2 regions of the Streptomyces sp. NPDC126499 genome follow, and region 1 is predicted to be linked to the other one. Evidence: riboswitches for the same ligand, from Rfam matches in the RefSeq annotation. Region 1 holds a riboswitch; the other holds the start of a gene.
What was found. Region 1 has a riboswitch for glycine ahead of gcvP (aminomethyl-transferring glycine dehydrogenase). Riboswitches for the same ligand answer to the same signal wherever they lie in the genome.
Positions count from the first base shown of each region.

Region 1 (3,840 bases):
GGGCCGGGATCACCACGGTCGCCGAGGTGGTGGAGGCGGGCGAGGACGAGCTCGTACGGCTCCTGGGGCGGGCGCACGGCGGCTCCCTGTACCGGATGGCCCTCGGGCACGACGACCGGCCCGTGGTGGCCGAGCGGGACGCCAAGTCGGTCTCCGTGGAGGACACCTTCGACGTGGACCTGCACGACCGGCTGCGGATCCGCCTCGAGGTCGAGCGGCTCGCGGAGCGGTGCGTGGGGCGGCTGCGGGGCGCCGGGCACTCGGGGCGGACGATCGTCCTGAAGGTCCGGCGGTACGACTTCTCGACGCTGACCAGGTCGGAGACGCTGCGGGGGCCGACGGACGACCCGGTGGTGGTCAAGGAGGCGGCGGCGCGGCTGCTCGACCTGGTGGACACGACGGGCGGCGTGCGGCTGCTGGGGGTGGGGGTCAGCGGGCTGGCCGACTACACGCAGGAGGACCTGTTCGCGCAGGCCGAGGCGGAGGCCGCGGCCGGGGCGGTGACCGGGACCGGGACAGCGGTCGGGACCGGGACCGGGACCGGGGCGGCGGGGACGCAGGCGGACGGGCCCGGGGAAGCGGCCACCTCTGACCCCGTTCCGGCCGCGCCCGCGACGGCCACCGAGACCGCCGAGCGGCGCTGGTCGCCGGGACACGACGTGCGGCACGCCGTGTACGGGCCGGGCTGGGTGCAGGGCAGCGGGGTCGGACGGGTCACCGTCCGCTTCGAGGAGCCGGGCTCGCCGCCCGGCCGCGTGCGGACCTTCCCGGTCGACGACCCGGACCTGGAGCCCTCGGATCCGCTGCCGCTCGTCCCGGGCGGCGCGACGGGCGCGGCGGCCTGACCGGACCCGGAGCCGGCCGTGCCGCCCCGCTCAGGCCGGCAGCCGGGCGCTCAAGCTTCCGACGGCCCGGTGCTCAGACGGCCGAGGCCCGGCGCTCAGGCGGCCGTCACGCCTCCTCCTGGCCCGCCAGACGGCCGAAGTCACGGTCCGGGGCGTCCTGGGGCACGGCAGGCAGCGTGAGGTTGTAGTGGCGGTAGAGCTGGAGTTCCTGTTCCGGCGAGAGATGGCGACCCACGCCGAAGTCGGGCGCGTCCTTGATGAGGGCGCGCTCGTACGGGACGTGGAGGGCGTCGCCCACCAGTTCGCTCGGCTCCAGGGGGACGAAGGCGTCACGGCTGAAGAGGCCGGTGCGGACGGCGGCCCATTCGGGGACCCCCGTGGCGTCGTCGAGGTACACCTCGTCCACGGTGCCGATCTTGTTCCCGTCCCGGTCGTAGGCCTTGCGGCCGATCAGGCTGCGCGGATCGATATCGGTCTGCACGGTCCCTCCAACGGGTCGCAACTGCGCTACACCCCTACGAAAGTGCACATCTGGGATGTCGGCCACTTGAGCGATGGGAGAAGGAACGGCGCTGGTAGGCTGGCTGTGGCTGTCGACCCCGCGCGGGAGAGTCCTCCGGAGAAGGCTTTCGGAGGCGCCGAAGGAGCAAATCCTCCCCGGAATCTCTCAGGCCCCCGTACCGCGCGGACGAGGTCACTCTGGAAAGCAGGGCGGGCGTCACGGCATCCGCTCTCACCGACGGTGAAAGCCGGTCCTCCGCGAGGCGGGCCGGTGAAGCTCTCAGGTTTGGATGACAGAGGGGGAGGCCGTCCGGGCACCCGCGCCGAGGTGCCCCTCGAAGGTCGTGACGACCAGGAGGCCCCCGTACATGACCGCCAACCGCACTCCGCTCTCCGAGCTCGAGCAGGGCATCCCCTTCGAACAGCGGCACATCGGACCCGACGCCGAGGCGCGGGCCAAGATGCTCGCCCAGGTCGGTTACGGCTCCCTGGACGAGCTCACGGCCGCCGCCGTGCCGGACGTCATCAAGAACACCGAGGCCCTGGGCCTGCCGGCCGCCCGCACCGAGGCCGAGGTACTGGCCGAGCTGCGTGCCCTCGCCGACCGCAACCAGGTCCTCGCGCCGATGATCGGCCTCGGCTACTACGGCACCTTCACCCCGCCGGTCATCCTCCGCAACGTGATGGAGAACCCGGCCTGGTACACCGCCTACACGCCGTACCAGCCGGAGATCTCGCAGGGCCGCCTGGAGGCGCTGCTCAACTTCCAGACCGTGGTCGCCGACCTGACCGGTCTGCCCACCTCCGGCGCCTCCCTGCTGGACGAGGGCACCGCCGCCGCCGAGGCCATGGCGCTCTCCCGCCGGGTCGGCAAGGTCAAGGACGGCGTGTTCCTCGTCGACGCCGACGCCCTGCCGCAGACCATCGCCGTCATCGAGACCCGCGCCGAGCCGACCGGTGTCGAGGTCGTCGTCGCCGACCTGTCCGCCGGCATCCCGGCCGAGGTCGCCGAGCGCGGCGTCTTCGGCGTGCTCCTCCAGTACCCGGGCGCCTCCGGAGCGATCCGCGACATCAAGCCGGTCATCGACCAGGCCCACGAGCTCGGCGCCGTCGTCACCGTCGCCGCCGACCTGCTCGCCCTCACCCTGCTGGCCTCGCCCGGCTCGCTCGGCGCGGACATCGCGGTCGGCACCACCCAGCGCTTCGGCGTCCCCATGGGCTTCGGCGGCCCGCACGCCGGTTACATGGCCGTCCAGGACAAGCACGCCCGCTCCCTGCCCGGCCGCCTGGTCGGCGTCTCCGTCGACGCCGACGGCAACAAGGCCTACCGCCTGGCCCTGCAGACCCGCGAGCAGCACATCCGCCGCGAGAAGGCCACCAGCAACATCTGTACGGCGCAGGTCCTCCTCGCCGTCATGGCCGGCATGTACGCCGTCTACCACGGCCCCGACGGCCTGAAGCAGATCGCCCGGCGCACCCACCGCTACGCCGCGATCCTGGCCGCCGGCCTGCGCGCCGGGGGCGTGGAGCTCATCCAGGGCGCCTTCTTCGACACCCTCACCGCCCGCGTCCCGGGCCGCGCCGACGCGGTCGTCGCCGCCGCCCGCGAGGGCGGGGTCAACCTGTACCGGGTCGACGCCGACCACGTGTCGATGTCCTGCGACGAGACGACCACCCGCGCCCACATCGCCGCCGTCTGGACCGCCTTCGGCGTCACCGCCGACATCGACGCCCTCGACGCCGTCACCGAGGACGCGCTGCCCGCCGACGCGCTGCGCACCGACGCGTACCTGACCCACCCGGTCTTCCACGCGCACCGCTCCGAGACCTCGATGCTGCGCTACCTGCGCAAGCTGGCCGACCGCGACTACGCGCTCGACCGCGGCATGATCCCGCTCGGCTCCTGCACCATGAAGCTGAACGCGACCACCGAGATGGAGTCGGTGACCTGGCCGGAGTTCGGTCAGATGCACCCGTTCGCCCCGGTGGAGCAGGCGCAGGGCTACCTCACCCTCATCACCGAGCTGGAGGAGCGCCTCGCCGAGGTCACCGGCTACGACAAGGTGTCCCTCCAGCCGAACGCCGGCTCCCAGGGCGAGCTCGCCGGTCTGCTCGCCGTCCGCGCGTACCACCGCGCCAACGGCGACACGCAGCGCACCGTCTGCCTCATCCCGTCCTCCGCGCACGGCACCAACGCCGCCTCCGCCGTGATGGCCGGCATGAAGGTCGTCGTCGTCAAGACCGCCGACGACGGCGAGGTCGACGTCGAGGACCTGCGGGCCAAGATCGAGCAGTACCGCGACGAGCTGTCGGTGCTGATGATCACCTACCCGTCCACGCACGGTGTGTTCGAGGAGCACGTCTCCGAGATCTGCGGCCTGGTGCACGAGGCCGGCGGTCAGGTGTACGTCGACGGCGCCAACCTCAACGCCCTGGTCGGCCTCGCCAAGCCGGGCCACTTCGGCGGCGACGTCTCGCACCTGAACCTGCACAA
Region 1 covers NZ_JBEOUO010000027.1:9,705-13,544, forward strand. The annotation lists gene ABTZ91_RS29310 (DNA polymerase IV) at 1-845, shown strand, start outside; gene ABTZ91_RS29315 (PRC-barrel domain-containing protein) at 952-1,326, opposite strand; glycine riboswitch at 1,440-1,538, shown strand; gene gcvP (aminomethyl-transferring glycine dehydrogenase) at 1,715-3,840, shown strand, end outside.

Region 2 (3,840 bases), on a different contig from region 1:
CGGCGGCGGCGACGTCCGGGTCGAGCTCATGGAGAGGGGTGTTCAGAAGCGACATGTTTCGATCCCTGGGGGGTCTCGGTTAGCCGGCGGTGAAGGCGGTGTACTCGTCGGCGGAGAGCAGGTCCTCCGGCTCGGCCTCGATGCGCACCTTGAACAGCCAGCCGCCCTCGAACGGGGCGGAGTTCACCAGCGACGGGTCGTCGACGACGTCCTGGTTGGCCTCGACGACCTCGCCGGTCACCGGGGCGTACAGGTCGCTGACGGACTTCGTGGACTCCAGCTCGCCACAGGACTCGCCCGCGGTGACCTTGTCGCCGACCGCGGGAAGCTGCACGTAGACGACGTCACCGAGCGCGTTGGCCGCGTGCTCCGTGATGCCGATCGTGGCGACGCCGTCCTCCACGGCCGACAGCCACTCGTGCTCCTTGCTGTAGCGCAGCTGCTGGGGGTTGCTCATGACCTGATTCTCCTGGATCGGGGGAGTGCTGATGAACGCGGGTCTTGCGAGGTGAGATGCACCATGAGACGAATCGCTGAGGGATACGTCACTTCTGGCACATCCCTGTCAGTCGTCTGTCACTTCTGACGCTTGTAGAACGGCAGTGCCACGACCTCGTACGGCTCGTGGGTGCCCCGGATGTCGACCCCGACGCCCTCGGTGCCGGGCGTGGCGTGGGCGGCGTCCACATAGGCCATGGCGATCGGCTTGCCCAGGGTCGGGGACGGCGCGCCGGAGGTGATCTCGCCGATCACCTCGCCGTTCGCCACCACCGACATGCCGGCCCGCGGGACCCGGCGGCCCTCGGCGACCAGACCGACCAGCTTGCGCGGCGGGGCGGTCTCGGCGCGCTCGGCGGCCTTCTCAAGCGCCTCGCGGCCGACGAAGCGGCCCTCGTTGGTGGTCTTCTCGAACTTCACGACCCGGCCGAGGCCCGCGTCGAAGGGGGTGAGCGCGGTGGTCAGCTCGTGGCCGTACAGCGGCATGCCCGCCTCCAGGCGGAGCGTGTCACGACAGGACAGGCCGCAGGGGATCAGGCCGACGCCCGCGCCCGCCTCGGTCAGCGCCTTCCACACGCCCTCGGCGTGCTCCGGCTTCAGGAACAGCTCGAAGCCGTCCTCGCCGGTGTAGCCGGTCCGGGCGATCAGCGCCGGCACCCCCGCGACGGTGCCGGGCAGGCCCGCGTAGTACTTCAGGCCGTCCAGGTCGGCGTCGGTGAGGGACTTCAGGATGCCGGGGGACTCCGGGCCCTGGACGGCGATCAGCGCGTACGCGTCGCGGTCGTCGCGGACCTCGGCGTCGAAGCCCTCCGCGCGCTCGGTGAGGGCGTCCAGGACCACCTGGGCGTTGGAGGCGTTGGCGACGACCATGTACTCGGTCTCGCCGAGGCGGTAGACGATCAGGTCGTCGAGGATGCCGCCGTCCTCGCGGCAGATCATCGTGTAGCGGGCGCGGCCGTTGCCGACGGTGGAGATGTTGCCCACCAGGGCGTAGTCCAGGAGGTCCACGGCCTGCGGGCCGGTGACGGTGATCTCGCCCATGTGGGAGAGGTCGAAGAGGCCCGCCCGGGTCCGTACGGCGTTGTGCTCGTCGCGCTCGCTGCCGTAGCGCAGCGGCATGTCCCAGCCGGCGAAGTCGGTCATGGTCGCGCCCAGTGAACGATGCAGCGCATCGAGCGCGGTCAGACGGGGGGCAGTGCTCATGGGGTGGCTCCCGGGTCCCAGGGCGTGCAGGGCACGACATGACATGACGGTGAGGACGATCCTCCCCATCTGTCATGGAACCTGAGAGGTTCACCGAGGGCATCCTCGGCTTGCACCTTGGGTGGGGCCGCGACAGGTGCGGCCCGCTTTTCAGATCTGCCTCATCCACGCGGTACGGGGCCTGAGAGATTCAAGGGAGGTTCTTGCTCCTTCGGCGCCCGGGGACGCTCGGCGCGACTGCGCCTGGCGGCCCGGGACTCTCCCGCGCGGATTCGAGCGGCCGGTATGCGGTTGTGCGCGCTGCGAGCGCGTGGCGCTCATCATTGCACGGCGGGTCCGCCGGGCAAATCGCTTGTGTCCCATTACCGTTTCTTTACACTTCGTGGGCAGGGTCCCGGCAGGCCCGACAGGGGGAGCAGAGATGACCATCCAGCGCACCGGCGCCTACGCGGCGAGTCCCGGGATACCCGTTCAGCGGGCGGCCGCCCGAGCCCGCGCCCGCGACCGGGTCAGAGGCCGGCGCCGCGCCCGGATCCTGCGCGACCTGCGCGAGCGCGGCGGCCGCAGTCCCCGCGTGCTGACCTTCGCCGCCGGCGACGTCGTCGTGGTCTCCGGGCTGCCCGGCGCCGGGAAGTCCACCCTCATGGACCGCGCCGCGGCCGGCCGCGCCATCGACTCGCAGCACACCCGCGAGCGCTGGGAGGCCCGGCTGCCCCGCTTCCTGCCGTACGCCCTCTGGCGCCCCCTCGCCCGCCTCGCCCACTACGCGGGCCTCCGCCGCGCCCTGCGCTCCGGCGCCGGGGTGATCGTCCACGACTGCGGCACCCAGTCCTGGGTGCGCGGCTGGCTCGCCCGGGAGGCCCGCAGGCGCGGCGCCGCCCTCCACCTGATCCTGCTCGACGTCGACCCCGACACCGCCCGCGCCGGCCAGCGGGCCCGCGGCCGCGGCGTCTCCGGCTACGCCTTCGCCCGGCACCGCCGCGCCGTCGGCCGCCTGGTGCGCACCGCCGAGAGCGGCGCCCTGCCGCCCGGCTGCGCCTCGGTCACCCTGCTGGACCGGGACGCCGCCGACGCCCTGCGCCGGATCGGGTTCCGCGAGACGGCGGGCGAGGACGCGACGGGCGACGACGTGACGGCCCACGGCATGAAGGGCCGCGACGTGACGGGCCACGACGTGGCGTGAACCACTCCCGCCCTCCCGGCGTCCTTCTGGGTCACAGGGGCGGCGTGCCGCGATTAAGGTGCGTATGGCCTGTCCGGCGGACCAGGCCGACCGCAGCAGCAGGTGCCGGAAGGCCGGAAGGGGACGACGAGAACGTGGACGTGACGTGGCCGGGCAATGAGCTCGAGGAAGTGCTGGCCGCCTCGCTCGGCAACCCCGCCGCCGGCGGCCGGCTGGTCGAGGTCCTCGGCCGCAGCCCCGTCTGGGTGCCCCTGCCCAACGGCGGCGGCCCCGACAGCCCCGACCTCGACCTGCCCACCCTGGAGATCGACGGCTCCGCCTACGTGCCCGTCTTCAGCTCCCACGAGCAGTTCCTCGCCTGCGTCGGCGAGCACATGTCGTTCACCGTCGCCCCCGCCCGCGACTTCGCCCGCGGCCTGCCCCCGCAGCTCGGCATCGCCGTGAACCCCGGCGGCACCGTCGGCGTCCCGCTGCCCCCCGCCGCCGTCGCCGAGCTCTGCCGGGTCGGCCGGACGCCCCTGGACGGGCCCGCCACCGGCGGCCGCGTCCGCCTCTTCGAACCCGACTGGCAGGACGACCCGGTCGACTTCCTCGCCGCCGCCTCCGCCGAATTCGAGGCCCTCGGCACGGTCGCCACCGCCCGCCGCGCCCTCGCCAGCGTCGAGGGCACCGAACCCGCCCTCTTCGTCGGCGTCCAGCTCACCCACCCCGAAGCCGACCCCGCCACCCCGCTGGACGCCCTCGGCCGCGCCCTCGGCCGGATCGAGGTCGCCTGGCCGGTCAACCTCATCCTGCTCGACCTGGCCCAGGACCCGGTCGCCGACTGGATGCTGGAGAAGGTGCGCCCCTTCTACCAGCGCGCCGCCGTGTGACGGTCCCCCTGTTTAAGCTGAACTGATTCAAGAACCGAGCGACGAGACAACCGAGCCGTACGGCCGTACGACAAGAGGGGCGGG
Region 2 covers NZ_JBEOUO010000004.1:344,803-348,642, forward strand. The annotation lists gene glyA (serine hydroxymethyltransferase) at 1-55, opposite strand, end outside; gene gcvH (glycine cleavage system protein GcvH) at 80-457, opposite strand; gene gcvT (glycine cleavage system aminomethyltransferase GcvT) at 577-1,701, opposite strand; glycine riboswitch at 1,862-1,976, opposite strand; gene ABTZ91_RS08245 (AAA family ATPase) at 2,123-2,884, shown strand; gene ABTZ91_RS08250 (enhanced serine sensitivity protein SseB) at 3,019-3,756, shown strand.
Region 2: it holds a riboswitch for glycine, as region 1 does, so the genes downstream of both, gcvT (glycine cleavage system aminomethyltransferase GcvT) here and gcvP (aminomethyl-transferring glycine dehydrogenase) in region 1, are expected to answer to the same signal.